Regions from separate parts of the Streptococcus iniae genome, predicted to be linked through region 2. Evidence: predicted binding sites of a transcription regulator. Region 2 holds the regulator's gene; the other holds the start of a gene.
What was found. Region 2 encodes CtsR, which represses protease genes until heat stress. Its sites were predicted from a motif close to TTGGTCAAAAAAGGTCAAANA; they were not measured.
Positions count from the first base shown of each region.

Region 1: Q9317_RS07640 (ATP-dependent Clp protease proteolytic subunit) is a predicted target of CtsR. The motif match lies at 3,903-3,923, and genes of this name have one in related genera.

Region 1 covers NZ_CP132230.1:1,543,966-1,559,700, forward strand. The annotation lists gene Q9317_RS07615 (branched-chain amino acid ABC transporter permease) at 1-642, opposite strand, end outside; gene Q9317_RS07620 (ABC transporter substrate-binding protein) at 702-1,874, opposite strand; gene Q9317_RS07625 (YlbG family protein) at 2,013-2,291, opposite strand; gene Q9317_RS07630 (YlbF family regulator) at 2,267-2,737, opposite strand; gene Q9317_RS07635 (hypothetical protein) at 2,866-3,111, opposite strand; gene Q9317_RS07640 (ATP-dependent Clp protease proteolytic subunit) at 3,233-3,835, opposite strand; gene upp (uracil phosphoribosyltransferase) at 4,051-4,680, opposite strand; gene Q9317_RS07650 (putative polysaccharide biosynthesis protein) at 4,825-6,477, opposite strand; gene Q9317_RS07655 (UDP-N-acetylmuramoyl-L-alanyl-D-glutamate--L-lysine ligase) at 6,565-8,010, shown strand; gene Q9317_RS07660 (IS1182 family transposase) at 8,282-9,724, shown strand; gene Q9317_RS07665 (hypothetical protein) at 9,788-10,252, opposite strand; gene Q9317_RS07670 (ABC transporter ATP-binding protein) at 10,543-11,325, shown strand; gene Q9317_RS07675 (iron-hydroxamate ABC transporter substrate-binding protein) at 11,350-12,276, shown strand; gene Q9317_RS07680 (FecCD family ABC transporter permease) at 12,292-13,320, shown strand; gene Q9317_RS07685 (FecCD family ABC transporter permease) at 13,317-14,315, shown strand; gene Q9317_RS07690 (DUF1803 domain-containing protein) at 14,335-14,988, opposite strand; gene Q9317_RS07695 (DUF8821 family protein) at 15,090-15,554, opposite strand; gene Q9317_RS07700 (manganese-dependent inorganic pyrophosphatase) at 15,554-15,735, opposite strand, start outside.
Region 2 covers NZ_CP132230.1:2,076,410-2,092,144, forward strand. The annotation lists gene Q9317_RS10075 (ATP-dependent Clp protease ATP-binding subunit) at 1-2,321, opposite strand, end outside; gene Q9317_RS10080 (CtsR family transcriptional regulator) at 2,324-2,782, opposite strand; gene Q9317_RS10085 (cold-shock protein) at 2,953-3,156, opposite strand; gene Q9317_RS10090 (hypothetical protein) at 3,440-3,706, shown strand; gene Q9317_RS10095 (cation:proton antiporter) at 3,710-5,773, shown strand; tRNA gene Q9317_RS10100 (tRNA-Cys) at 5,909-5,979, opposite strand; gene ahpC (alkyl hydroperoxide reductase subunit C) at 6,278-6,841, shown strand; gene ahpF (alkyl hydroperoxide reductase subunit F) at 6,863-8,395, shown strand; gene rpsB (30S ribosomal protein S2) at 8,622-9,389, shown strand; gene tsf (translation elongation factor Ts) at 9,516-10,556, shown strand; gene Q9317_RS10125 (M13 family metallopeptidase) at 10,743-12,638, opposite strand; gene Q9317_RS10130 (transketolase family protein) at 12,770-13,705, opposite strand; gene Q9317_RS10135 (transketolase) at 13,702-14,559, opposite strand; gene ulaA (PTS ascorbate transporter subunit IIC) at 14,559-15,735, opposite strand, start outside.

The sequences.
Region 1 (15,735 bases), 530 kb from region 2:
TAGCGGATTAATTGTATTGTAATACAAGCCAATCAAAACCCCAGCAGCACCAGCTAAGGCAGAGCCCAATGCAAAGGTGAAGCTGATAGTGGAATTAACATTAATTCCCATAAGTTGTGCAGCATCACTATCAACTGAAACGGCACGCATAGCCTTACCCATTTTTGTTTTCTTCACAATAAACTGCAAAGCTAACATTAACGTAATAGCAATAACTAAAATAATGATTTGAACATTTGTCACACTAACTGGACCAAGAGAGTATTTAACGATTTTCAAGGCTTGCGGAAAGGCACGAGCTTCTGCACCAACAAAATAAACCATGGTGTATTCTAGTAAGAAGGATACCCCTATAGCGGTAATTAGTGCAGCTATCCGGGTGGAATTGCGCAAGGGCCGGTAGGCTAAAAATTCAATGAGTACACCTAGACTTGACGTGATTAACATGGTCAAAACAAGGGCTACAAAAATATTTAAATGAAAAGCATTAATAAGGTAATAGCCTATAAAAGCACCCATCATGTATAAGTCACCATGAGCAAAATTGATTAATCGGATAATACCATAAACCATCGTATAACCTAATGCCAATAAAGCATAGACACTACCTAATATAAGTCCATTTACAAGTTGTTGGAGCATATGATTACCAAACTTTCTAACATAACAATATGGGGAGGCTTGGCTCCCCATACTTTTTCTTAGTCAGCTTTAACTGTAGTTGCAGAAGACTCTTTTCCTTCTGTTAATCCGACTACAGAAACTGATTTCACTGGATTGTGTTTTTTATCAATTGTCATTGTACCTGTAACCCCTTCAAAATCTTTTAATTTTGAAAGATTTTTTGACAGGTCAACAGATGTCTTAGCATCCTTTGCAGCATCCGCAGCCATGTAGACGGAATCGTAAGCTAAAGCTGCAAACATTGATGGTTCTGCACCATATTTAGCCTTATAAGCTTGACTAAATTGTTTTGCCTTATCAGAGCTTGATGCTGAGAATCCTGAGATGTAATAAACATTGTTGACATTTGAACTTCCTGCAAGTTCAACTAATTTACTATCTGCAAAGCCATCTGGTCCTACAATCGGTGCAGTAATGCCCATTTCACGGGCTTGTTTGATGATTGTCCCAGTTTCTTGATAGTAGCCTGGCATGATAATAGCATCATATTCCTTAGACTTCATTTTTGTTAAAGCTGATTGAAAATCAGTATCTCCTGATTGGAAAGTTGCTTCACTAACAATTGTGTCTTTATAAACTTTTTTGAATCGTTTTGCTATCCCTTTGGCATAGTCACTTGAGTTGTCATAAAAGAGGACAACTTTTTTAGCTTTCAAATGATCAGTGGCATATTTTGCCAGAACATCACCTTGATAACTATCAATAAAGGTTGTTCTATAAACATAGGGATTGGTTTTACCGTCACTAGTTAGTGTTAGGTTATCTTGAGTTCCAGATGGTGTGATTAACGGAACAGCTGCTTTACTCGCATTTGGTGACGCTGCTGCTGTTGCCCCTGATGTCGCAGGCCCTACAATCACATTAACATTACTTTCTGTAGCAAGACTTGTTGTAACTGTAGCTGCTTCAGAGTTGTCAGACTTGTTATCTTTAGAAACAACTTCTAGTTTTTTCCCAGAAACACCACCTTTTTTATTGATTTCCTCAACAGCCAGCTTTGCCCCTTTTTCCTCAGCACTTCCATAAGCTGAGACACCACCTGTTAATTCTAAATTAAGTCCAACCTTTACAGTTTTCCCAACTTCGGTTCCCTTTTCAGCACTAGCATTGCTAGTTGGCGCTGCACTACAAGCAGCTAAGGTAACTGTTGACATTAATGCTAAGCCTGATAATAACATTTTTTTAGTCATAAATTTTCTCCCTAGTAAAATCGTTTTTTTGCTATGCATTTAAGAATACAGAATTATCAGAAAATTGTCAATAGTTTTTATTTTTTATTTTTTAAAATAAAAAAAGGCTCAAAACAATCGTTTCAAGCCTCACTTTTATTAAATTGTCTCTGAAACTAACTCACTTTCTTGTCTATGCAAGTTACCCACAAATTGGTGGTCAATGCGATCAAATTCAGAAATTGAAACTTCTTTGATAAATTTTAATTTTTGAATTTCTGAAACTTTGTCCTCTACATCTTCTTTGTTAACGTAGAGCACTAAAAATCTAGATTTTTTAGAATGGTAATATAAATCACCATATTTCAATAATTTTCTAGCATCACGATTATAATATAAATAGACAGTAAGGCCTACTCGATGTTGTCTTGTAAACATGGGTCATCCTTTTCTTTGATATTTTGATAAGGCCCTTTATGGGGACTTTCTTTTTTTGCAGCTAATGGCAATCCTGTGTCAACAAAAATTGTTGGAGAAATGGCTTCAGCAATTGCTACTGAAACATGTGCTAGGATTTTTTGAAGGTCCACTTCTGCATACCTTAAGGCCATGATTTTAGCATTCAAGTCTAATTGTCTTTTTTTCAAAAGCAGTTCCTTTTTCAAGGCTTTTACTTCTGGTCGAAAAGAAGCAAAGGCAATCTCCTTATCGTAAGTTTCTTTTAGTTGCCTAAAAAAAGCCAAATCTGCCTGCAAATTACTATCTTCTTTGACCACATTTCTCAGTTGACAATAGTTTTTGTATTCTTTGGTTTGCTTAATATCATTAACCAATTGGTCGATAGCGTCTTCAATAGCTAACAAGTCTTCATTAATGACTAACATATTTTGATTATACCATAAAACCATAACATTTAAAGAAGAAAGCCACTAATTTCAAAGCTTTGCCACTGCTAATAAGTGGTCTAGCTAAAAACGATCCTTATCCTATAAACGCTCATTAAGAAAAAGAATTATCTCTTTAGGCTATCGCTTAGTAACTTATTGTGAGCATTTAACTCTTGCAGAAGCTCCTCTTCTGATAATTCATTTGGTTTAGATAGAATTTCTTTTCCCGATTGAAGGGCTTGTGACTCATTAACTTGCTTACTAGAGGAGTAATGACATGAAACAGTTAAATCTTTGTGACTATTTTTTCTTGGCTCAAGTGACGCTTCAACTTCTTTATAGATGGTAGCTAACTTCCTTAATATTGTCATATTTTACATACTAATTGTCCTTTCAAAAACCATTATACAATAAAATAGGACTATAACATCTGTCTTATAAATACAAAAACTCCAAGTTTTTGAACTTGAAGTTTTCAGCTGTTTTTTGGCTTTACTTAAGTTTGTTATTTTCCATAATTTCATCAATGAAGCCATATTTTAGTGTTTCTTCTGCACTCATCCAATAATCACGTTCTGCATCTTTATGAACTTGTTTAATGGTTTTTCCACTATTTTTTGCCAATATTTTTTCAAGAGTGTGACGTGTTTTTAAGAGATGTTCAGCAGCAATTGCCATATCTGATTGCTGCGTACCACCACCTGTACCACCCATTGGTTGGTGAATCATGTATTCAGCATTTGGCAACATGAACCGTTTCCCTTTAGTCCCTGATGAGGCAATGATTGTTCCCATGGAAGCAGCCATTCCCATGACAATTGTTTGAACATCAGATTTAATAAAGTTCATTGTATCAACAATGGCTAAACCAGCAGAAACGGAACCACCTGGGGTATTAACATAAAGATAAATATCTTTAGTGTGATCTTGTGCATCCAAAAAAAGCAACTGTGCAATGACAGAGTTAGCCATATTGTCTTCGACCGGACCAGTTAACATGATGATCCGATCTTTTAGTAAACGAGAGTAAATATCGTAAGAACGCTCCCCACGACTTGTTTGTTCAATAACTACAGGAATCATAGTATTCTCCATTCTAGTATCTACTGATTTCTTTCAAAAAATCAGAAAATCTTTTTGTGATTGTTTTTATTATAATCATTTGGTCAATAAAGGTCAAATAATAAACTTACTTCCAAAAAACTTTCCAGATAAACTAGAAAGTCTTTTATATCATGTTCAAAAATGCCAGCCTCTATCTTATAAGTTCTTTATTTCTATATAGGACAGACCATTCAGACATTAATTTCTTATTTTGTACCAAACAAACGGTCACCAGCATCTCCAAGACCTGGGACAATGTAGCCATGTTCATTTAATTTTTCATCCAATGCAGCAGTATAAATGTCAACATCTGGATGGGCTTCTTCAAGTTTTTTAACCCCTTCTGGAGCAGCAACAAGGCAGACAAATTTGATGTTTGCCGCACCACGTTTTTTAAGAGAATCTACAGCAAGAATAGCTGAGCCACCTGTAGCTAACATTGGGTCAACAACAAAAATTTGGCGTTGGTCAATATCTTCAGGCAATTTGACCAAATATTCTACTGGCTCAAAAGTTTCTTCATCACGGTACATCCCGATATGACCAACTTTCGCAGCTGGAACTAAACTAAGAAAACCATCAACCATCCCAATACCTGCACGTAGGATTGGCACGATAGCTAATTTTTTACCAGCTAATTGTTTTTGAACAGTTCTTGCAACCGGTGTTTGGATTTCCACGTCTTCAAGAGGAAGATCACGTGAGACTTCATACCCCATTAACATTGCAATTTCATTGACAAGTTCACGAAAATCTTTTGTTGACGTATCTTGACGACGCAAGATAGACAATTTATGCTGAATAAGTGGGTGCGACAAAACTTGTAATTTTCCCATGTTGATGTACTTCCTTCTTATTTTTTTCACTTTTACCATTATAGCAAAAAACACTTGGAATTGCTTAAAAAATTATCAGAAATAAGAAGATATTTTGCATTTTAGCATCCTCAACTGAAAAAGCCTATTCATTAGAATAGACTCCTATTTTTTGATACCATGTGACAGTCCTAAGCGACGACGTAATGACTGAGCTCTTCTTACCCCAATTAATTTATCTAATTGATGGGTTAGTAATGCCAGATAGCCATAAACCACAAAACCAATGAGACCAACAATTAGTAAGTAAAGTAAACTGGTGCTACGACCTGTCGGTTGTAGAATAAAAGACAAGCCCCAACTCGAAAGGGCAACAACAACTGCCATAATCGTTGTTAAAATAGCAATGAGTAAAATCTGTTTATACAACAACTGTCTATTGAAACGGGTCACTTCATGAAGACGACGGTACATTAAGACAATAGGAAGCAGTAAACCAAAGGTTGTTGCCAGCAAAGGACCATAAGCATGAAACACATATATCGCTGGAATTTGTAAAACAAGCTTGGTCACAATCCCATAGGCAAAGTAACGCATGGCAGCACGATTTTCAAAAAGTGCTTGAAGCATCGGTGCTAATAAGGCATATAGGGCTAATAAAATGGTCTGTACTAAAACAACCCTAAACAAGTGTATAGCTTCAAGCTCACTGGCTCCATAAAAGACGGTATACAAAGGTTTTGCAAGAATAACGGCACCTACTAAGGCTGGCATTAAAAACATGAGCAGCATGACAATATTGTTAATAATTAATTTCGCTGCTGCTCGCATATCTTTTTTAACATAATTTTCCGTCAGTAGTGCAATACCTACTCCACCAATTGAAGCAGCCACTGCAATTAGAATCATTGTGATTTTAGCCGGATTGGCATTAAAATAGCCAAAAAGCACTAATAATTGATCCTTAGTATAATCTGTAAAGACTAGCATCGCATTGCTAAATGTCCACTGATCAATTAATTGAAAAGCTTGAATGGCGCTTCCAATGACAATAAAGGGGATTGATTCTTTTATGGTTTCAAACAATAGACCTTTGGCATCAATCGGAATATCTAATTGCGGTTTTGACAAAATAGCTTTCAGTAGACCTTGCTTACCTAAATAATAAATAAGTACAGCCATACTTGCAAGCATACCAATAAAAGCGGCAAAGGTTGATTGAGTAACAGCTTCAACAACATTTCCTGACCCCATTTTCATAATTAAGAAAGTTGTTAGTAACATCCAAATCACTCGAACCAATTGTTCAGCCATTTGACTTAAGGCATAAGGTTTGATGTTGTTATGGCCTTGAAAAATCCCCCGAACAACACTCATCACCGGAAATACTAGAACTGCCAAAGACAGACTATGCATTATTGGAATAAGTTCCTTATCACTCCCTGACATGGTTGCAAATACTGGTGCCGTTACAAACATAATAGCTGAAAAAACAATCCCTAAGACCACCATTAATTTCAAGGTGGTTCGCATAAGTTGGTAACTATGTTCTCGTTGCTCCAAAGAATTGTATTTAGCAATTTGCTTTGCGATGGCAACATTCAATCCAGTTGTTGAAATCAATAAAAAATAGGCATAAACATTATACCCCATATTAAAGAGTGCATTAGCTTTAGTGGCATGTTCTCCCATCCAAATTAACCAAGGAATGATGTAAACAACACCGAGTAGGCGACTAATAAAATTACTAGCCGTTGACCACGCCGTTCCTCTAAGCATTAATTGTTCTTGAGATAATTCTGATTTATTTTTTTCCATATCGTATCTTTCTAAAATGTCATAATGCCATTATAAACTTTTGCATGATACTTGTAAATCGTCAACATAAGAGATAAAATAAGTAATATGATAACAATAGAAAAAACCATAGACCTTCTCAAAGCTGACCATAACTTCCGAGAAGTCATCAACCAAGGAACTTATTTTTTTAACTTTTCAGGACTAGCATTCAATCACATCAGTTATGATAGCCGAGATGTCTCAACAGACACACTCTTTTTTGCAAAGGGAGCTACTTTTAAAGCAGATTATCTCAAAAATGCCATCAAAGAAGGCTTACAGGCCTATATTTCAGAAATAGACTATGACCTTGGTATTCCCGCAATTATTGTAACAGATATCAAAAAAGCAATGAGTCTCATTGCAATGCAATTTTATGGTAATCCACAAGAGCACCTTAAGCTGCTTGCCTTTACAGGTACAAAAGGCAAGACTACTGCAGCTTATTTCGCCTATCATATTCTCAAACAAAGTCATAAGCCAGCTATGCTATCAACCATGAATACAACACTTGATGGCATACATTTTTTCAAATCACAACTAACAACTCCTGAGAGCTTGGACCTGTTTAAAATGATGGCTGAATGTGTTAAAAATGGCATGACTCACCTCATCATGGAAGTTTCCAGTCAAGCTTACCTTGTAGGACGTGTCTACGGCTTAACTTTTGATGTTGGTGTCTTCTTAAATATCAGCCCTGACCATATTGGTCCTATTGAACACCCGACTTTTGAAGACTACTTCTATCATAAGCGTCTTTTAATGAACAATAGCAGAGCAGTTATTATAAATAGCGGCATGGATCACTTTGATATCTTAGCTGAACAAGTTGCTAACCAAGACCATGTCTTCTATGGTAATGGGTCTAATAACCAAGTCCTTGACAGCAAAGCATTCTCATTTTCTACTGAAGGCGATTTAGCTGGCCATTATGATATCCAATTAATTGGTCGCTTTAATCAGGAAAATGCTATTGCAGCTGGTCTTGCCTGCCAAAAACTTGGTGCAAGTCTAGAAGATATTCATCAAGGCATTGCAACTACTACTGTTCCTGGACGCATGGAAGTCCTTACACATCCAAGTGGTGCCAAGGTTTTTGTAGACTATGCTCATAATGGCGATAGTCTGGAAAAACTCGTATCTGTTGTTGAAGAGCATCAAAAAGGTGTGATCACACTCATTATTGGGTCAACAGGTAATAAAGGAGAAAGTCGTCGAGCCGACTTTGGTCATGTCATCAATCAGCACCCTCAGCTAAATGTGATTTTAACAGCTGACGACCCTAATTTTGAAGACCCTCAAGTCATTTCAGAAGAAATTGCAAGCCACGTCTCAAGACCAATCTCCATCATCAGTGATCGCGAATTAGCTATTAAAGAAGGGCTCAAATGCTGCAAGAATGCAACTGACGCCTTAATCATTGCTGGTAAAGGAGCAGATGCCTATCAAATCGTCAACGGAACCAAAACAGACTATCTTGGTGATTTAGCAGTTGCTAAACAACACATGTAAAAAAACCGCACGCGTGTGGTTTCAGAGTGAAGACAAAGTCCCTGTCTTCACTCTTTTTGATGTTTTTCAAAAGTGGCTCGGACGTAAGCGACTTCCTTCGGAATTCCATTACTCATTTTTTAGCCCTGGTCTAAAAAATTCCGTCGTGGCTTTTCTAATTCGGAATAAGCCACTCATGCCACCGGAAAAACATCACAATCGTCATTAAAAGTGAGAGATTTTCTCTTCTTGGGAGTATAATAATAGTAAAAATAATTGTGAGGTGCTCTCTATGTTTCACAAAGAAAATCCTAATTACAATCGCAATCAAGTCGGTTTTTATACCCTAGATGAGTTAGTTCCAGAAGATCATCTGCTTCGTCAAATTGACCAAGCTATTGATTTCTCTTTTATTTATGACTTAGTGACAGATAGTTATTGTCTTGATAATGGGCGTCCTAGTTTAGATCCAGTGATGTTAGTTAAACTCCCTATTATCCAATGTCTCTTTGGTATTCGTTCTATGAGACAAACCATTAAAGAGATAGAAGTGAATGTGGCTTACCGCTGGTTTCTTGGATTGACATTGGAAGATAAGGTCCCTCATTTTACGACTTACGGCAAGAACTACAGTCGTCGTTTTCAAGATAAACAAGTGATTGAAGCCATCTTTTCTCATATATTAGGGCTATGCCTTAATGCTGGGCTGATTGATCCGACTGAAATTTTTGTGGATGGCACTCATATCAAGGCAGCTGCTAACAGTCACAAATATAGCAATCAGAAAGTTGATAGACAAGCTAAGTTTATGAGTGACCAATTGGAGCTGGAAATTGCTAGGGACAGGGAGAAACATGAAAAAAAGTCGCTAGGGCTCGCCAAAGAAAAAGAGCCCATAAATAAGAAAGTTTCTACGACCGATTCTGAAAGTGGTTGGTATCATAAGGGAGAACATAAAGATGTCTTTGCTTACACAAGTCAAGTGGCATGCGATAAGAATGGTTGGGTCTTAGCCTATACTGTAGATGCAGGAAATACTCATGATAGTCAAGCATTTCCTGCACTTTGGAAGAAGATAAAAGAGTTCCGGCCAGACTTTATTATCGCTGATTCTGGCTACAAGACTCCTAGTATTGCCAAGTTACTCTTGGATAATGAAGTGAGACCTGTTTTCCCCTATACTAGGCCTCGTGGTAAGAAAGGCAATTTAAGACCAAATGATTTTATTTATGACTCCTATTATGAGTGTTATCTTTGTCCTGAACACCAAGTATTGTCTTATACAACAACAAATCGAGCTGGCTACAGAGAATATAAAAGTGCCCCCGAAATTTGTGTTTCTTGTCCCCTTCTAGGAATTTGTACTGACAGTAAGAATCACCAAAAGGTAGTGACCCGACATATCTGGAAAGACTACCTGGATATTTGTGAGGATATTCGGCATCAAAGTGATATGAAAGAACTCTATAAACAGCGCAAACAGAGTATTGAGCGGCTTTTTGGAACGGCTAAAGAATACCACAACCTTCGTTATACTAGAGAAATTGGAAAGTCCAAAATGAAAGCTAAAGTTGGACTGACTTTAGCGTGCCTAAATCTCAAAAAATGGGTTAAAATGATGGCTGGGAAGCCTTTTTATTTTGGCCTTAAATGCCTTATTTATCTGATTTTAGTGAAATTTAGGCGAAACAATAAAAAACAAACTAGCAAGGGCACTAGTTTGTCTTCAATCTGAAACCACACGCGTGTGGTTTTTTTACATGTGTTGTTACTGCTGCACTTAAATAATCACATTCCACTATTTCGCAGGCTTACCAACTGGAATCAGATTTCTCCCTTGTGATGATTTGGCGATAACCTCAAAATCACCTTTACTTTTCTCAAAGCCAACTGTTATTGCAGTTTTTTGATTTGGTAATGTTTTAGCTAAGTCAGCTGTTTCTTTTCGAATTTCATAGATTTGATTATATTCTTCTTTTGTTGCCAAACTTTTTTTAGCAGCTTTCATGGCCTTTGATAATGCCACTTTTTTATCACCAATCAAGCTTACCTTGATATTATTGTAGCCTTTTGGAAAGTCAGAATCTTTGACGTTTTTTTCAACGTTAATAGAAACATTTTTAGCATCAAACCTTTCCATTATCAATTGTTTTTCTTTGGCATAAATACCTTTTACAGTTGTCGTCTGCGTTTTTTGATTTTTACAAGCTACTAATGAAATCATCGATAGTAGTGCAACAGTATAAATCATGATTTTTTTCATATTTTCCTTCTCCCTTTATCACTCTCCATTGATAGACTTCATTATAACATAGTTTTTGTTTGACATAAAATTATTGAAAATCCAAAAGACTCTCATTTCTAATCAAGCCCAAATCCTTTGGCACATAGTAAGTGTTTGTGAAAAAATAGCTTTTATTTATAACCATTCTCGCTACTATTTTTAACCATTCTAAACAAGTAAAAATACTGATGAAAAGGCTTTTTTAAGCTTTTTTTATGTGCTATAATGGAATTGCTTTAGGCAAAAAATTCACAAAGAAGGAGGTTTTTATGTCAACCATTAGTGCACAAAACATTTCCGTTAATTATGATCAAAAACCAGTGCTTTCTGAGTTATCCTTAACCCTTATGACTCATAAAATAACAACAATTATTGGTGCAAATGGTTGTGGCAAATCAACTTTGCTAAAAGCATTAAGCAGAATAATACCACTTCAAAAAGGAAGTGTTCTAATAGATGGCCAAGCTATTGCACAACTACCAACCAAAGAAGTTGCTAAAAAAATAGCGCTACTTCCTCAGGTTCAAGACATTACAGAAGGCATCACTGTATTTGAGTTGGTCTCCTATGGGCGTTACCCTCATCAAGGGCAATTTGGACGCCTCACTGAAGCTGATTATGCCATTATTGAATGGGCTATGACAGCAACAAATATCAACAGTCTTGCTAATGATTACGTTGATAATTTATCTGGTGGGCAAAAACAACGCGTTTGGATTGCTATGGCTCTAGCTCAAGACACCGATACTATTTTTCTTGACGAGCCAACAACATACCTTGATATGAACCACCAACTAGAAATTTTAGAACTTCTCAAAAAGCTTAACCAAGAAGCTCATAAAACCATTATTATGGTCTTACACGACCTTAATTTGTCGTCACGTTATTCTGACTATTTACTTGCTATGGAAAATGGTAAGATTGCTAAAGAAGGCCCTGTTCAAGAGGTCATCACAAGTGACCTTATGGCTAGTCTTTTTAAAATCGATGCACAGCTTATTGAAGACCCTATCCATAAATGCCCCATTATACTGACTTATCAGTTACTATAAATTTGTTCTAGGAGATTAGAATACATGAAAAAATTAACACTATTTCTGACACTTTTTGTGACAAGCTTTTTCCTAATAGCTTGCGCAAACCAGAAGCAATCAAGTGAAAGTGCTTCAAAAATATCTAGCATGCCAAAAATTTCAGGATTCACCTATAAAGGTAAAATTCCAGAAAACCCAAAACGTGTGGTCAGCTTATCATCAACCTACACTGGCTACCTTGCAAAATTAGGTTTGCCTATAGTTGCCATGACCTCTTATGATGCGAAAAATCCTATTTTAAAAGACTATACTAAAGGTGCAAAAGTTGTTTCAGCCACTGATTTAGAAGCAATTGCTGCCTTAAAACCCGATCTCATTGTGGTAGGGTCAAATGAAGAAAACAAGGAGCAATTAGCAGAGATTGCACCATTAATTTCTATTGAATACCGTAAACATGATTATTTACAAGTCTTTACAGATTTCGGAAAAGTCTTTAACAAAGAAAACCTTACTCAAAAATGGTTAAGGGATTGGAATAAAAAAACGCAAGATCTCGGTAAAGAGATGAAATCTTTGACTGGAAAAGATGCTACTTTTACAATCATTGGTCTTTTTGAAAAAGAAATCTACCTTTTTGGTAAAGATTGGGGACGTGGTGGAGAGATTATCCATCAAGCTTTCCAATATAAAGCACCAGCTAAGGTCGAACAAGACGTTTTTCCTAAAGGCTATTTATCAATCTCTCAAGAAGTGTTACCAGATTATACTGGTGATTACCTTGTTGTTGCTGCTGAGGATGAAAAAACAGGCTCAGCCTTATACGAGAGTGACCTCTGGAAAAATATTCCTGCCGTAAAAGAGAATCATGTGATTAAAGTTAATGCAAATACCTTTTATTTCACAGATCCCCTTTCATTAGAATACGAATTAAAAACCCTTAAAAAAGGGATTTTAAACAGTCAAAAATAATAAGGACCTACGTTCATGATTGAGAGTAAACCATCTCAAGTAATTCATCATAAGCCAAAATCATTTTGGCTTCTTTTTGTCATCATATCCCTTTTATTGCTAAGTGGTGTCTATTTGGGATTGCGCTTTGGTGCTTGGAATTTTTCACATCAAGACCTCCTCAAAGTGATTCGACATCAAGCAATAGATCATCGACAATCCAGTATTTTTTGGGAAATGCGCTTACCTCGACTTTTAGCAACTTTACTTGTTGGTGCGGCACTTGCCGTTTCAGGAGCCATTATGCAAGCCGTGACGCGCAACCCTATTGCAGACCCTGGACTTTTGGGGATAAATGCTGGGGCTGGCCTGGCACTGGTTGTCGCCTATGCTATCTTTCATCACCTTCATTATATCTCAATAATCTTGGTTTGTTTATTAGGAGCCAGTCTTGCTTGCTTACTTGTCTTTGGTCTTTCATATCAATACGCAAAAGGCTACCAGCAATTGCGTCTGGTTCTCTCAGGAGCCATGATTTCCATGTTTCTATCTGCCATAGGGCAAGGGATTACCACTTATTTTAATTTGGCAACTTCAGTCATTGGCTGGCAAGCTGGGGGTTTTATTGGCCTCAATTGGACCATGTTAAAGATTATTGCTCCCCTTATCATCTTCGCTTTAGCTTTAGCACAGCTTCTTTCTTATCAGTTGTCTATTTTAAGCCTTAGTGAACTAAGAGCAAAAGCATTAGGGCAAAAAACCTTTCATCTAACACTAGTTTTTTTAAGCATCGTCCTTATCCTTGCTTCTGCCTCTGTTGCTATTGCCGGCTCTATTTCCTTTGTTGGTCTTGTTGTTCCGCATATCATTAAAGCCCAATCCTTTGGAAATTACAAACAGAGTTTGCCTTTAATTGGCCTTTTAGGAGCTACCTTTATGGTCTGGGTTGACTTTTTCTGCCGAAACCTAAACCCTCCTTATGAGACACCTTTAACAGCGTTAGTCAGCTTGATTGGTCTTCCAGCTTTTCTTTGGTTAATTAAAAAAGGAGGAGCCATGAAATGATTCCTCAAAAAACAAAAGTAATCGCCAGCCTTTTACTTGCCTTAGTGCTGTTGATTCTAGTATCTTTAGCTATCGGTGATTCTAACTTCTCTATCAAACCTTTACTGGAACTACTTTTGGGCAAAGAGAATCCTTCGCTAATTTTTATTATCACAAAAATCAGACTTCCTAGGATTTTAGCTGCACTTTTCGGCGGAGCCTCATTAGCCCTAGCAGGAATCTTGCTACAAACCCTAACCAAAAATCCTTTAGCTGATTCTGGTATTTTAGGGATAAACGCTGGCGCTGGTATTGTCATGACCCTTGTTATTAGTTTTTTTGCCGTTGAGAATCCACTAATCATTAAATTGCTTCCCTTTTTAGCCACTCTAGGTGGTGCTGTTACGGTTAGTCTTGTCTATTTCTTTTCTGTAAGCAAGACTGGAAAGCTTAATCCTGTCACCTTAATTATCATTGGTGTTAGCATCTCAATGATGTTATCAAGTCTAATGGTTGCTATTGTGGGAAACATCAATAAATACAAGGTCGATTACGTTATCAATTGGCTTAGCGGTCGTATTACTGGTGATGATTGGCCTACTTTAGTGGCAACTCTGCCACTCTTAATAATACTTGCAGGACTTACTTATTACAGAGCCTACACGCTTAATATTCTAACATTGTCTGAAGAGAGCGCACGCTCACTTGGTATCCGTCTTGAAAAAGAGCGGCTCATTACTTTAGGGTTAGCTACCGGTCTAGCAGCAGCAAGTGTTGCTTTAATTGGAAACATTACCTTTATTGGTTTGATTTCAGGCCACCTGAGTCGCCGTTTGGTTGGCAATGACCATCGTATAGCCTTACCTGTCAGCGCCATTTTAGGAATGCTCATTCTATTAAGTGCTGATACCATTGGTCGTGTCTTTCTTGTTGGGAGTAATATTCCAACAGGTGTTATTGTCTCAATCATTGGTGCACCCTACTTCTTATATTTAATGCGAAAAATAAAGAGTTAGAAGAAAAACTTCTAACTCTTTATTTGGCATAAAATGACATTTTTTCTTTATCCAATGCCATTGTCAACTTGTATTTCGTGCTTTCAACTTCTTCAATATAACCTAATAGTACTAAGGCTTGACAAAAAATATCTGGCCTTTTTTGCATGACAATATCTTTTCGCAAAAATTTAGCTAAAAAAGTCGTCAGATACTTCATTGCATAAGCTTCATTAACATCTCCAAGTAAATCAAATAATGGTTTTTGCTCATCTGAAACAGCTTGTCCTCTTGTCAGACGAGAAAAATAGTTCGACAAGCTCAAGCGCCTTCTTTGAAAATCTGTTTTTTCAAAAATCAGAAGGTCATTTGTGCTATTCTTTAGACAGGTCTCAAACTCTAAGGCCATCAATTGATGATACCTGTCACTGCAGTCATCACAAAACATCATTTGGTCTAACTCAAGGCTATTGATTTCCTCATTTAAGGGTAGCTTTAAATAATAGCGTTTTTCTGAGCGAATAATATAACCTGCTCTAACAAATGCTTCAATATGCTTATCAATAGCCTCAACATCAAAAAAAGCTTTCTTGATGTGACGTAAGGTGACACCCTCATTGTCCCATAGAAAATTGATCACTTGTTGAAAAAATGGCGTTTGGGTTAATTTGTCTGGATTAATAACAATCAACATAATAGCATTTCGTCCTCTCTTTAAACATCCTGGCACGCCCTTTTAACATTCTTATTAGCTGTAACAAAGAAAGGGCTGAAAAAAAGTGGGAGAACCCACTTCTAAAGATATTCTCCTTTGATAACAAAGAACGTTCCTCTAATCTCACCAGCTAATTTTGACCGTTGGCGAGCAAATTTAAATTTGCCTTCAAATTCTTTAGGGATGTCAATACCATTTGACAATTTAAAGCCAACTGCACGTTTGCCGCCTTCTTCTAGGGTATACAAGACATTAACTGCAAGACCATTATCGTAGTAGACATGTGACCAAAGAATACCATCTACCTCAAACTGAGAAAGGCAAAGGGCTTGATAAGGAAAAACCATATCGCGCTCACTTAAGACCTCTTCAATAAAAGGTAAAATTTCTGGTTTTTCTTCTGGTGTAAAGACTTCATAAGTTAATTGATATTTATTCCAGAAGTAGCGAGCCTCGTTAGCTCTTAGGCCTGCAAGCACTTCTTTAACTGGACTTTTGTCTAACAAGTGAGTTTCAACTTCTTTAAAATTGACTGTATAACTCATTAGTTTGCAAAACTCTCAGTTAATTGAGGCACAACTTGTTTCTTACGGGAAACAGCGCCTGCTAAAAAGGCATGGTTATCTTCTAGTTTAAAGTTAAAGGCAGCTTCAACTTTGTCCATGTTAGCCCCTAAAGCTAAAATTTCTGAGTTTGAATTTACAATATCAGTAATCATAAGAACAA
Region 2 (15,735 bases):
CTAAGAGGACGAGCACCCATTTCCACATCATATCCTTTTTCTGAAAGGTACTTAAGGGCCGATGGTTGAAGTTTGAGGGAGATCCTTTTTTCTGCTAAGGTATTTATCAATGGCTGCACCATAATCATAACCACTTGACGCATGTCTTCTTGACTCAAGCTATGGAAGACCACTTTTTCATCAATTCTATTGATAAATTCTGGTTTATAGGCTTTTTTAAGTTCTTCTAAAATGCGTTTTTCCATGGCAGTATGGTCATGGCTAATGGCTTTGGCTCCAAAACCAACCGTCTTGTCATCACGCAAGGCTGTTGCACCAAGGTTACTTGTCATGATAATAATGGTATTTGAGAAATCAACACGACGACCACGACTATCTGTCAACATCCCATCATCTAAAACTTGCAACAAAACATTAAAGATATCTGGATGGGCTTTTTCAACTTCATCAAAGAGTAAAACCGAATAAGGTTTGTTGCGCACTTTTTCGGTCAATTCTCCACCTTCATCATAGCCAACATAGCCTGGAGGAGCACCATTTAAACGGCTTGCCGCAAATTTTTCCATGTATTCAGACATGTCAAAACGAATTAAGGCAGACTCATCATCAAATAAGACTTCAGCTAAGGCTTTGGCAAGTTCTGTCTTACCAACACCTGTTGGCCCAAGGAACATGAAGGAACCAATTGGGCGCTTGCCTGTTCTAATTCCTGATTGATTACGACGAATAGCCCTTGAAATAGCTGATACTGCATCTTCTTGACCAATAACACGCTTATGCAACTCTTTTTCCAAATTCAAATATTTTTTACTGTCTGCTTGACTTAATTTTTCAACTGGAATACCTGATAATTGACTTAAGGTTTTTAGAATATGAGCCTCTGTAACAGGAGTTGGCTTTAATTTAGGACTAGGCTTATCTTGCTTAAGCAATTTCGAAACTGCCTTAAAATCACCTTCTATGATTGCCTTATCAATAGCATTTAAAGGTGATGGGGGGTCTTTTTTTACCATTCCTTGAACAGTAGCACTAGCTTCATCTAATAAATCAATAGCCGAATCTGGAAGCTGCTTGCTGGTTAAATAGCGATGGGCTAACTTAACACTAGCGCGAGCCGCCTCGTCAGAAATAAGCACATTATGAAATTGCTCATAAGATGATTTAAGCCCTGAAATAATAGCATAAGCATCTTCTAAATTGGGTTCTTCAATTAAAACTTTAGCAAAACGTCTTGAGAGAGCTGCATCTTTTTCAATGTGTTTTTGATATTCTTCTTGGGTTGTTGCGCCAACCATATGAAGCGTCCCACGTGATAGGGCTGGTTTTAAGATATTGGCTGCATCTAATGTACTGTCAATGCCACTTCCTGAACCCATTATTGTGTGTAGTTCATCCACAAACAAAATGATATGGCCATCCTCTTCAATATCAGCAATGATTTGATTCATACGTTCTTCAAAGTCACCTCTAAAACGCGTCCCAGCCACCACGCTCATCATATCAAGTTCCAAAACACGCATTTCTTGCAACTCATACGGAATAGCACCTGTTGCAATGCGTTGTGCTAGCCCATAGGCAAGAGCTGTTTTACCAACCCCAGCATCTCCAACAAGAACAGGATTATTCTTAGTTTTACGGCTAAGTACTTGGACCATGCGAGAAATCTCTTTTTCACGTCCAATAACTGGCTCAAGCAAGCCTTGATGAGCAAGTTCTGTTAAATCGCGCGTAAAATCTGATAAGTCTCCCGCAGTGCTAGGCGGCTTCATCATCTCTGAGAAGCTTCCACCTGCCTTAGCTTTTTTAGGTTTACGCAATTCATAAATGGCTTTAATGGTCTCTTTACTATAAGCTGCATGAATTTCAATAGCCTTACGAAGATCCACTAAACGTGGCTCACCGCTGCCATCATCTTTCATTTTATAACCTGCTAGTTCCAAGACGCGACTAGCCATAATGTCAGGATTTAATAAAATTGCAAACAAAACATGCTCAGAACCAACTTCTTTTTCATTGGTTACCTGACTAATAGCATTAGCAAAGTTTAGGATGTGTTCCAAACTCTTTGACTGTAATTTTAGTTCAAATCCTCTGACAGATTCCTTAGGGCTTTTGCCCATTGCTAAAATAGCTGCCGCTTCATATTCTTCAACAGCAATTTTTGATTCAAACTCACTGAAAACAAGGCCTGCCAAAGAATTTTCAACAGCTACCATAGCTAATAATATATGCCAAGTTTCTAAATAATGACTTTCAAAACGTGCTGCTTGAAATTGAGCATGTTTAAAAATCTCCTGCATTTTATTGGAATAATTGATCATCCTTAACTTTCCTTTCTATCAATACGCTGGAGTAGCCTGCACAACATGCGTGAACGAATGTGTGACGCTTCAAGACCTAAAACTGAGTCCGAAGCCATTGCTAAGATAAGATTGCCTTCTCGGTCTGAAATAAGACCTTCATCACACAATATTTGAAGGGCATCTATAAACTCTTGCTGGCAAATCCCACCTTGAGTTGTCGCCCTCAAACTACCAATTAAATGATGTTTATCTGAGAACTGAACCTTAGCAATCCTAATATAACCACCGCCACCACGTTTGCTTTCAACTTCATAGCCTTTACTTTCTGTAAAACGGGTTTTGATGACATAGTTAATTTGACTTGGGACAACCTGAAAGGAATCTGCTAGAAGAGACCTTTTTATCTCTGCAATACCAGATTGCGCTAGTAATTCCTTAATATACTCTTCAATGCTGTCTGAGGTATTTTTCTGAGACATTTACTCACTCCCTTTTACAACCAAGAATAGGAATTACTCTTGGCATTCTTGACTAAAACTGACTTTTATTATAGCAGAATGCGCTTGTTAAAAGCAAATCATATTCTTCATCAGGAAATGACAAAAAGCAAATCCGAAGATTTGCTCTTTTTTATCTATTCAAATTCTGATTAAGATAATTTAGTGATATTGACTGCTTGAGGACCACGTTGACCTTCTTCAACATCAAATTCAACTTTTTGTCCTTCATCTAAAGATTTAAAACCATTAGATTGGATTGCTGAAAAATGTGCAAAAACGTCTTGACCGCTCTCAGTTGAAATAAAACCGAAACCTTTTTCAGCGTTAAACCATTTAACTGTACCTTGTGCCATATTCATTTACTTCCTTTCCATTTAGTATAGATTTGTAAAAATAGAGAGAAATGAAAATGTTAAACACAACTATTACTCAATTACTAATTTACTCGTTAAGTATAGCAAATACAGGTTTTATTGTCAAGATGTCAATTATATGAAACCTTTTTAAAACAAGCGAGTAAGCGCTTAATCATTTTTGTAATGTTATTAGTTGAGTTTATCCCTATTCTAGGCTAAAATGTGATATATTCAAGTCAATTATTAGACTTTAAAAAATAGACAAAACCTAGGAGAGACAATGACTGACACAAACCTTATCAGCCGTATTCAAAACATGCGAGATAAATATTTGGAAGCTGACAAAATCTCACATTTTCCTGACACTTATAACTGTCAGGATCTTCGTAAAGCTAAAAAAATCAAAAAGAAACTCATTACTTTAGAAAAAGAACGCTGCCATTATCTGATGGAAAATCAAGATGTTTCACTGATTGACCAACAAATTGCACGCTTAAAAGATGATTTTATTAAGCATTCTACAACAGAAAATAGTCAGGACACGTAGTCAATGCCAATTTCAGTACTCGTTATTGCTTTTTTACTTTCTTTAATTGCATCCAATGTTATTAATAGAATATTCCCTCAGTTGCCACTTCCTGCCATTCAACTCTTTTTCGGCATTCTTTTTGGTATTTTCTCAAAAGACCATCAACTCATCCTAAACCCTGAGCTCTTCTTAGCCTTTGTTATTGCACCACTTAACTTTAGAGAAGGCCAAGAAAGCGATGTTAAGAGTTTCCTACGCTCGCGTGGTCTGGTCATTTACTTAATCTTACCAACGGTTATGCTAACAACTGTGCTCATGGGATATAGTATCAATAGTTTATTACCTATAGAAATTCCACTTGCCATGTGTTTTGCGATGGGGGCAGCACTCGCTCCCACTGATGCTGTAGCTTTCTTATCACTTGCCAAACGTTTCAAATTTCCAAAACAAATCAAAAACACATTAACATCAGAAGGATTGCTTAATGATGCCAGTGGTTTGGTAGCCTTTCAATTTGCTTTAACGGCATTAGCAACCGGCTATTTCTCCCTGTCAAAAGCTGGCTTACACCTCTTAATTGCTATTTTTGGCGGTATGGCCATAGGCCTTATTTTTGCTTTGTTAAATCGCATCTTCTTGTCCATTCTTGAGAAATTTAATGCTGCTGACGTTACCGGAGCTTTATTTTTAGAACTCACACTCCCATTTGTGGTCTATTTCCTTGCCCATATGCTTGATGTGTCAGCCATTATTGCTGTTGTTATCGCAGGGGTTATGCAGGCCAACCGTATTAAAAAAGTGACCCTTTTTGATGCTCAGGTCGATCGTGTCACCAATGTGATTTGGGAAACCATTAATTTCATGCTCAACGGTCTTGTCTTTATCATCTTTGGTATCGAGCTTGCTCATTTCACAGGTCCTGTTCTAACCAGTCCAACTTATAGCAATCTTTACCTCCTCATCCTAGTGCTAACCTTAACAACTCTACTCTTTTTGATACGCTACCTCTGCATCTTCATTTTCTACTTTTTCAGGAGCCGTCGCTATAAAAAATCCGTTAAAAAATACTTAAGAGAGATCAACCTATTAACCTTCTCAGGTGTCAAAGGAAGTGTCTCGATTGCCATTGTACTCTTGTTACCGCAAATTGATAGCTTCACCAATAGTTTTATACTTTTCACTGTTGGTGGGGTAACATTGCTGAGCTTTCTAACAGGTTTAGTGATCTTACCAAGACTAGCACCTTTAGCCAATCAGCCTCAAAATTACCTGACAAAAATCGGCATTTTAGCCAGTGTTTTAAAGAAATTAGAAAGAGAAAGTTTAGCATCCAACCATAACCAAGCTGAGCTCTACTATGTCTTAGATACCTATAATCAACGGCTGGAACATCTTATCCTTGAACAAGAACCTAATCACGTCAAAGAGGAATTAGCAGAACTACAATTGTTAATTTTATCAATCGAAAGTGATGGTTTAGAACATGCCTTCAAATATAAGGACATTACAATCTTTGAATACCGACTCTATCAAAATTACCTTAAACACTTAGAAAGACAGGTCAACCGCAATTTCATCTCTAGCTTTGCCTACTCTTTGAGCATTTTCTTGCGGGTCGTCCGACATGTTTTCAGAGAATTTCTATCACTGAGAAGTCTTCTGACCCAACAATTAGCATCTCTGCAGGCTAGAGCCAAACTAACCGATGCCAACCGTGAGCGTCTGACGGAACTGTATCTAAACAATACAGAATTGGTTTTAGAAACCTTAGAAGACCTAGAAGGTTTCTATAATTCCTCACTGGTTAACTTCATCCAAAACCAAAGGCTCCAAAGTGCTGAGCTTATAAAATCAGGACTCTTTGTTGAGCGTGTTATTGCTAATGTCATCCCTGATACAAGTGGCGAAAGACTTTTTGGTTACTATCTGGAACGACAAACTATTCATGAATTTGAAGTTCAAGGACAACTAACAGCACAAGAAGCGCAAACTCTACGTGATGAAGTCAATGAACTTGAAAGCTACTCCCTTAGAGATGATTCATCAAATCTTATTAATGATTACATTAATTATAAACACAACTAAAATCTAGAAATGCTCTAGCTTTTAATCACTACTGTACATTCTTTCAATATTTAGGCAATAACTTTTAGCAAAAAAATAAACCCCTTGAAAATTCAAGGGGTTTATTCTATGTAAAAATTTTTAAAGGTTATTTAAAGGCGGTAGACGGATTTGAACCGACGATCAAGCTTTTGCAGAGCCGTGCCTTACCACTTGGCTATACCGCCACAACATAAATTATTTTACCTTAATTTCTCGAAAAGGTCAATATGCATTTCATCATTTAAGTAAGTAAAATTCAGAAGATATTTTTTTAAAAATTTTTTTCTCATTTTTCTCCTAATCTACTACTAGTCCTAAATCTTTAAATGCTTTCACTACGCTTTTTAGAATGATTCCAATTATCAAACCAGCATTCAAATCCGGTTATTGTCAGAAAAATGACGGAATTATTAAGCGCTTTCCTTTGGACATTACACCTTATTTTTCCTATAATACACATAATAAAATAAAGGAGGACATCATATGTCATTAATCGGAAAAGAAATTGCTGAATTTTCAGCAGATGCTTATTTAAACGGTGAATTTATAAAAGTCACAAGTGAAGATATCAAGGGAAAATGGTCTATTTTCTGTTTTTACCCTGCTGACTTCTCATTTGTCTGCCCAACCGAACTTGGGGACTTGCAAGAACAATATGAAACCCTAAAATCACTCGGAGTAGAAGTTTACTCCGTTTCAACAGATACACACTTCGTTCATAAGGCTTGGCACGATGACTCTGATGTCGTTGGAACACTAACATATACCATGATTGGTGACCCATCTCATACTATTTCTACAGCTTTTGACGTTCTTGATGAAGAGAGCGGCCTTGCACAACGTGGAACCTTTATCGTTGACCCAGATGGTATCATCCAGATGATGGAAATTAACGCTGATGGTATCGGTAGAGATGCAAGTACGTTAATTGATAAAATCCGTGCTGCCCAATATGTCCGTAAACATCCAGGTGAAGTTTGCCCTGCTAAATGGAAAGAAGGCGAAGAAACTTTAACACCAAGCTTAGACCTCGTTGGTAAAATATAAGCAAGAAGAAAGGAGGCTACTATGGCCCTAAGTTCAGACATTAAAAAACAATTAGAGCAATACCTAGCCCTTTTGGAATCAGACATTGTTTTACAAGTTGCTCTTGGTCATGATGCTAATTCTGAGAAAGTAAAGGATTTTGTTGACGAAATAGCTGCAATGTCTACTCGTATCTCAGTCGAAGAAACACAGTTGCCACGCAAACCATCCTTTAAAATCGCACAAAAAGGCAAAGAAAGTGGCGTAACATTTTCTGGGATTCCCTTAGGGCATGAATTCACTTCATTTATCCTAGCTCTCTTGCAGGTTTCAGGCCGTGCTCCAAAAATTGACGATGAGTTAGTTACAAGAATTAAAGCAATTGACAAGCCTTTTCACTTTGAAACCTACGTCAGCTTGTCCTGCCATAATTGCCCAGATGTAGTACAGGCTTTCAATATCATGGCTGTCTTAAACCCTAATATCAGCCACACCATGATTGAAGGTGGAATGTTCCAAGACGAGGTTACCCAAAAAGGCATTATGTCCGTTCCTACAGTTTTTCTTGGCCAAGAAATTTTCCATTCTGGCCGTGCAACTATTGAGGAACTTGTTGAAAAAATTGCAGGTCCTATCTCTGCAGATGCCTTTGCCAACAAGGAAATCTATGACGTCCTTGTCATTGGCGGAGGTCCTGCTGGTAATAGTGCCGCTATCTACGCAGCAAGAAAAGGTCTTAAAACAGGACTTTTGGCCGAAACTTTCGGTGGCCAAGTTATGGAAACTGTTGGCATTGAAAATATGATTGGTACCTTATATACAGAAGGCCCAAAATTAATGGCACAAATTGAAGAACACACCAAATCTTACAAGGTTGATATTATTAGAGCTCAACTTGCTACCAAAATTGAGAAAAAAGAATTGGTGGAAGTAACACTGGCAAACGGCGCTGTTCTAAAAGCTAAAACAGCTATCTTAGCACTAGGAGCTAAGTGGCGAAATATGAATGTTCCTGGCGAAGAGGAATTCCGAAATAAAGGAGTTACTTACTGTCCACATTGTGACGGTCCTCTATTTGAAGGAAAAAATGTAGCCGTTATTGGTGGGGGCAACTCAGGAATGGAGGCTGCCCTAGACTTAGCAGGACTCTGTAAACATGTTACCGTTTTAGAATTTTTACCAGAACCTAAAGCTGATAAAGTTTTACAAGATCGTGCTGCCAAAACTGAAAACGTAACTGTTCTTACAAATGTAGCCACTAAAGACATTATTGGGGACGACCATGTTACTGGTCTTAACTACAGTGACCGTCAAACTAACGAAGAAAAACGCCTTGATTTAGAAGGAGTCTTTGTTCAAATAGGTCTTGTACCAAACACTGCTTGGCTCAAAGATAGTGGCATTGCGCTGACAGAACGCGGTGAAATTATTGTGGATGGCCATGGTGCAACTAATATTCCAGGAATTTTTGCTGCAGGTGACTGCACAAATTCTGTTTACAAACAAATCATTATCTCGATGGGTTCAGGTGCAACAGCTGCAATTGGTGCATTTGATTACCTCATTAGACAATAAGATACAAAAGCCAATCTATTGCTTTCAAAAGCATCATAGATTGGTTTTTGTTTGTCCAAAATAGATAGATTTCACTTGCAAATCAACACATTTTCTGTTAAACTTATAAAGTCGCTTATGTCGACAAATACTCATCTTGAACCAATTGTGAACTGGTTGCCCTTTGGGGTTGGTTTGCAAGTTGAAGTTTGAGAGAGGAAAAAACATTATAAAGGAGAAACTACTCATGGCAGTAATTTCAATGAAACAACTTCTTGAGGCTGGTGTTCACTTTGGTCACCAAACTCGTCGCTGGAACCCTAAGATGGCTAAATACATCTTTACAGAACGTAACGGAATCCACGTTATCGACCTACAACAAACTGTTAAATTAGCTGACCAAGCTTACGAATTCGTTCGTGATGCTGCTGCTAACGACGCTGTGATCTTGTTCGTTGGTACTAAAAAACAAGCTGCTGAAGCTGTTGCTGATGAAGCTACACGTGCTGGTCAATACTTCATTAACCACCGTTGGTTAGGTGGAACTCTTACTAACTGGGGAACTATCCAAAAACGTATCGCTCGTTTGAAAGAAATCAAACGTATGGAAGAAGAAGGAACTTTTGAAGTTCTTCCTAAAAAAGAAGTTGCACTTCTTAACAAACAACGCGCTCGTCTTGAAAAATTCTTGGGCGGTATCGAAGATATGCCTCGTATCCCAGACGTAATGTACGTTGTTGACCCACATAAAGAACAAATCGCTGTTAAAGAAGCTAAAAAACTTGGTATCCCAGTTGTAGCTATGGTTGATACAAACGCTGATCCAGATGATATCGATGTTATCATCCCAGCTAACGATGACGCTATCCGCGCCGTTAAATTAATCACTGCTAAATTAGCTGACGCTGTTATTGAAGGCCGTCAAGGTGAAGATGCAGACGTTACTTTTGAAACAGAAGCAAAAGCAGATTCAATCGAAGAAATTGTTGAAGTTGTAGAAGGCGACAACGCTTAAGTAACACTAAGTGTAACTTAGCAAAGGCTTAACTTGACAATCGAAAACCTAAACGGGGCAGAAAGCAAACCGCTCTGTCTCGTTTTTTTAAACTAAATTGTAATAAAATTTTGGAGGATTCTACTAATGGCAGAAATTACAGCAAAACTTGTAAAAGAATTACGTGAAAAATCTGGTGCCGGCGTTATGGACGCTAAAAAAGCACTTGTTGAAACTGATGGAGATATGGACAAAGCAGTTGAATTACTTCGTGAAAAAGGTATGGCTAAAGCTGCTAAAAAAGCTGACCGTGTTGCCGCTGAAGGGTTAACTGGTGTTTACGTTGATGGTAACGTTGCAGCTGTTGTTGAAGTTAATGCTGAAACAGACTTTGTTGCGAAAAATGCTCAATTCGTTGAATTGGTAAATGAAACAGCTAAAGTTATTGCTGAAGGTAAACCAGCTAACAACGACGAAGCAATGGCATTAACGATGGCTAACGGCTCAACTCTTGCTGAAGCCTATGTTAACGCAACTGCTACAATCGGTGAAAAAATTTCATTCCGTCGTTTTGCATTAATTGAAAAAACTGACGAGCAACACTTTGGTGCATACCAACATAACGGTGGCCGTATCGGCGTTATCTCAGTTATCGACGGTGGCGATGACACACTTGCTAAACAAGTATCAATGCACATCACAGCTATGAAACCAACTGTTCTTTCATACACTGAACTCGATGCACAATTCATCAAAGACGAATTAGCACAATTAAACCACGCTATCGAACTTGACAATGAATCACGCGCAATGGTTGACAAACCAGCACTTCCATTCTTGAAATTTGGTTCTAAATCTGAATTGTCAGATGACATCATTGCTCAAGCAGAAGCTGATATCAAAACTGAATTGGCTGCTGAAGGCAAACCAGAAAAAATCTGGGACAAAATCCTTCCAGGTAAAATGGACCGCTTCATGCTTGACAACACTAAAGTTGACCAAGCTTACACACTTCTTGCTCAAGTTTACATCATGGACGACAGCAAAACTGTTGAAGCTTACCTTGACTCAGTAAACGCAAAAGCAATTGCATTTGCACGTTTTGAAGTTGGTGAAGGTATCGAGAAAAAAGCTAACGACTTTGAATCAGAAGTTGCTGCAACTATGGCTGCTGCACTTAACAACTAATTTATATCAAGAAAGAGACTGTAAACTTCTTGTTTACAGCTCTTTTTTCTGTACTTTTTCCTATTTTTGATACAATTTTACGAATAATCTTATGAGGACACTTCTTAGTCTTGTCCTCATACTCCCACAAGAAAAGACTAGACGTTTTGGAACATCTAGTCTTTTTGCTTTTCTTTTAACAATCACTTACCAAATAATGACACGATCCTCAGGCGCACGCCACATGGCATCTCCTTCAGTAACCTCAAATTCTTTATGAAATTCTTCAAAATTTGTCAGCGTCACATTAGTACGGCATTGCCCTGGAGCATGGACATCAATACTTGCCATCATTTGCATAAATTCTTCACGTGCTTTCATACGCCAAATGGTTGCAAAATTGATAAAGAAATCACGTGCTGAGAAATCACTTTCTTTCTTCGCTGCTTCAAGTGCACAAGCCACACCACCTAAATCAGCAACATTTTCAGAAACGGTCAACTTCCCATTTACCTTAGCACCATAAGACTCCAAGCCATCAAACTGCGCTACAACCTTATCTGTTCTTTCTTTAAAGGCTTCATAATCAGCCTTCGTCCACCAATCATTCAAACTACCATGCTCATCAAATGAAGCCCCATTGGTGTCAAAAGCATGTGAAATTTCATGAGCAATAACAGCTCCAATACCACCATAATTAGCTGATGAACTCTGCTCTAGTGCATAAAATGGTGCTTGTAAAATAGCTGCTGGAAAGACAATTTGGTTTTGCTGTGGGTCATAATAAGCATTAACCATATGAGCAGGCATATGCCATTCACTACGATCAACAGGTTTATTCCATTTACTCCAACCATGTGCAATAGCAATTTTAGATAGGTTTTGCACATTCTCAACCAAACTAAGAGTTGGATCAATCACTTTCTTAGCATAGGTTTCTGGTAATTTTTCTGGATAGCCAATATGTGGAGTAATGACATTCAATTTGACAATGGCCTTATCACGAGTAGCTTGGTCTAACCAGTCTGCGGTTTCAAGGCGCGATTTATAAACATCAATCATTGTAGCTACTTTATGCTCAACATCAGCCTTAGCTTCTGGAGAGAAATAGTGATTTGCATACCAAAGTCCCAAGGCTTGATTATAAGGTCCTTGTGCCAAGTAGTAAGCTGCTTTTTTCTGATCCATGGCTTGTGGTGTACCAGATAGAGCACGGCCATAAACTCCCGACTCCACACGAATTTCATCTGTTAAATAAGAATTATAAGCATTAGCCGCTTCTAAAATCAGCTCAGCCTTCAACAATTCCCAATTGTCTTCTGAATAATAGGTAGCCGCAAATTCTGTCCAAAAACGTTTCTCAGGAACAATAATTTGATCTGGCTCTTCCCCTAAAATTGCTTTAAATATTGTATCTAAAGGTAACTCTGGTACCAATGCCTTGAAATCTGCCCATTTATAGGGATGGTAAAGTTTAACATACTCTGAAGATTCTTCACGAGATAAAACGTAAGCTGCCACTTTCTTATCTAATGCCAAGACCTTATCAAGAAGGTCTTGAATAGCTGGCGCAGAAAAGCCAAATTGTGGTAATAATTTCTCTTGAGATTGACGCCAAATGCTAATAAGCTCCGCTGCCTTTTCATGTCCTTCTTCATAGTAAGTAGTATCAGGAAGAAGAATCGACGGCGCATCTGCCCACAAAACATTCAGCTGTGCATTCATAAAGTCAGGAGCAATACCAAATGGTATCAGATTCGGTTTACCACTCATTTCATAGTCTGCAATTTTTGTAACAAAGTCCGCAAATGAGTTAAGATTTTGATACTCTTCAATCAAAGGCAATACAGGTGCTACACCTACTTGATCACGTTTTTTGTAATCTGACGTCATGTGATGAAAGGCTACAAAATTTTCTAAAATTGCATCTTTAGGAAGATTCTTACCTTGCAACCACTCATCTGTTGTTGCTAGCATTAAATCTTCAATCTCGTCAGCCAAGTCAGAAAAACCTCCTGTTCTTGGTTTATCATCAGGAATAACAGCTATTTTGGCCCATTCACCATTGACAGCCTCATAAAAATTTTCTTTATAATCGACCATATCTTCTCCTTCGTCCGTTCAACTTGCTTGAGTTTTTCTCAAGACTGTAATCTCTTACATTGTATCAAAAAAGCCTTTGGAATAAAAGTTCCCAAGGCTTTTATGAGTAAATCCTCTAAAGACTTATTATTTTAATGATAGTCCTTCAAAAATTCTTTAATATTATGATAAATATGGTCTTGTGTTAATTCATATACTTCTAAAAGGTAATCCATCTTACCAACTTGGCCAAATCTTTCATCAACACCCATGCGTCGAACTGGTGTATCTGTTTCTTGACTCAGCAATTCACAGATAGCACTTCCGACACCTCCAATTTTATTATGATTTTCAACAGTCAAAACTGGTTTGCCAACTAGTAATCCTTTGATATCCTCATGAATCGGTTTGATTCTAAAGAGATCAATTACACCTACTTCTAAGCCTTCTTTTGCAAGCTTATCAGCAACTTCAAGAGCCTCAGCAACCATAATACCTGATGCTACAATGGTTGCTTCAGGTCCTTGACGCAACTGAACATAACCTTTACTAAAATCTTCGTCACCATTGTAAACAGCTTTTGGTGCCTTGCGAGTCGTACGGATATAATGGAAGGCCTTACTTGTAAGGGTTTGTTTTAAAACAGCATCAAATTGAATATCATCACAAACATCATATACCACAGCATTTGGCACCAGTCGCATAAGGCCAATTTCTTCAAAAGGCATGTGTGTGCCACCATTCATCTCAGCAGTAACCCCAGCATCAGACCCAATAACTGTCGCATTAAGTTTTGCATAGGCCAAGGAGACAAAAAGTTGATCAAAGACCCTACGCGAAGCAAATGGACCAAAGGTATGCAGGTATGGCTTGTAACCTTTGACGGCTAGTCCTGCAGCAAGTCCAACCATTTCTGCTTCCATAATTCCTACATTTATGTAACGGTTTCCAAATTCTTTTGCTAAGCCATTTGTTGCCATAGAACTTGATAAATCAGCTTCTAAGACTGTGACTTTACTATTAATCTTATTGGCTGTCTTAAGGAAATCACGATAGACATACCTCATTTCTTTTACGTGACGCATCATGACATTTCCTCCAATCTTTCCTTAAGTACTGCAAGTTCTTGCTCCAATGCCTCTTTGTCTGATTGGCTTGGTCTCAAATGATGATTAGCTGCCATATCTTCAATGAACTGAACCCCCTGCCCTTTCACCGTATCTAAGACAATACATTTTGGTTTTTTAGAACCACTTGCTTTCAAACGTTCAATAGCATGGAAAATTGCTGAAACATCACTACCGTCAACTCTCAAAGCATCAAAACCAAAGGCTTCAAATTTAGTCACAAAGTCACCTGTTTGGCAAATATCACGGGTTAAACCATCCAATTGTTTCTTATTGTCATCAACAAATACGATTAGATTTGAAAGAGATTTATGAGTAGCAAGCTGAATCGCTTCCCAACATTGCCCTTCATTTAATTCCCCATCTCCAACAATAGTATAAGTGTAATAGTCTGACCCTTCTATTTGCTGTGCACAAGCAATACCAGTCGCTGCACTAATTCCTTGTCCCAGAGATCCGGTAGTCATATCCACACCCGGTGTCATATTGCGATCGGGATGTGAGGGTAGTTTTGTACCGTTGCAATTTAAAGACAAGAGAAAGTCTTTATCAAAGAATCCTTTTAGATAAAGCGTAGCATAAAGACCAGGACCTGCATGCCCTTTAGATAAGACAAAATAGTCACGGTCTTTTTGTGCAAAAACATCAGGCGTCATTGGCATTACTTCTCCATAAAGCACCGCCAAGGTCTCAACAACGGAAAGACTTCCCCCGTAATGGCCAAACCCAAGATGGTTTAAGCTTTCTAAAACATGTATTCTAATATTGAGGGCAAATTTCTCCAATTCCTGACGTTTAATGTCTGATAAGGGCATTAATGCACCTCCTCATTTTTTGCTTTTCCCACAAAAGACAAACCTACAAGGGCTAGTAAAATAAGGATTAAACCAATAGCAATGGCAGTAGTTCCACCTGCTTTATTTAAAGCACCTAAAATAATACCTGATAAACCAAAGTCAGCATCTGAGAATGTTGACCCTTCAAAACCAAGACCACCTAAAACAGGCATCAAGAAAATTGGCAGATAACTGATTAACACCCCTTGGAAGAAGGCACCAACTGTTGCACCACGAATACCACCTGAGGCGTTACCAATAACACCAGCTGTCGCACCACAGAAGAAATGAGGAACAACCCCTGGTAAAATAACTGTCGTACCTGTCATAAGCATAACAGCCATACTTACCAAACCTCCTGCAAAACTTGACAGAAAACCAATAAGAACAGCATTTGGTGCGTAAGGGTAAACAATTGGACAATCCAAAGCTGGTTTTGAGTTTGGAACCAATTTTTCAGAAATTCCTTTGAAGGCTGGAACAATCTCCCCTAAAATTAAACGAACACCTGCAAGGATAACAAAGACTCCCGCAGCAAATTGACCTGCTAATTGCAAGGCATAAACAAGACCATGTGTTCCATTTGACAATTCTTTAGCAATCCATGATGGACCAGCAAAAATAGCAACAATTAAATAGAAAATGGTCATTGAAATGGTGATACTTACTGTACTATCTCGTAAGAAAACCAAACTTTTTGGAAAATTAATATCTTCTGTTGATTTTGATTTATCTCCAACCAAGCCCCCTAGAAAGCCACTAAGAAGATAGCCTAATGAACTAAAGTGGCCCAAAGCGACTTTATCATTTCCTGTTAACATGACCATGTATTTTTGGACAAAAGCTGGAGACACACTCATGATAATACCAAGTGCTAAACCACCAAAAATAATAAGAGAAACAGAAGTAAAGCCTGAAACAGACATGATAACAGCAATCATACAAGCCATGTATAAGGTATGATGACCTGTTAAGAAAATATATTTAAACTTGGTAAATCGAGCAATAAGAATGTTAAAAATCATCCCAGCAAACATGATTAATGCTGTTGTTGACCCAAATTTTGTTAAAGCAAGAGCTACAATTGCTTCGTTATTTGGAACAACCCCTGAGAGGTGAAAGGCATGCTCAAACATTTTTCCAAATGGGTTCAAA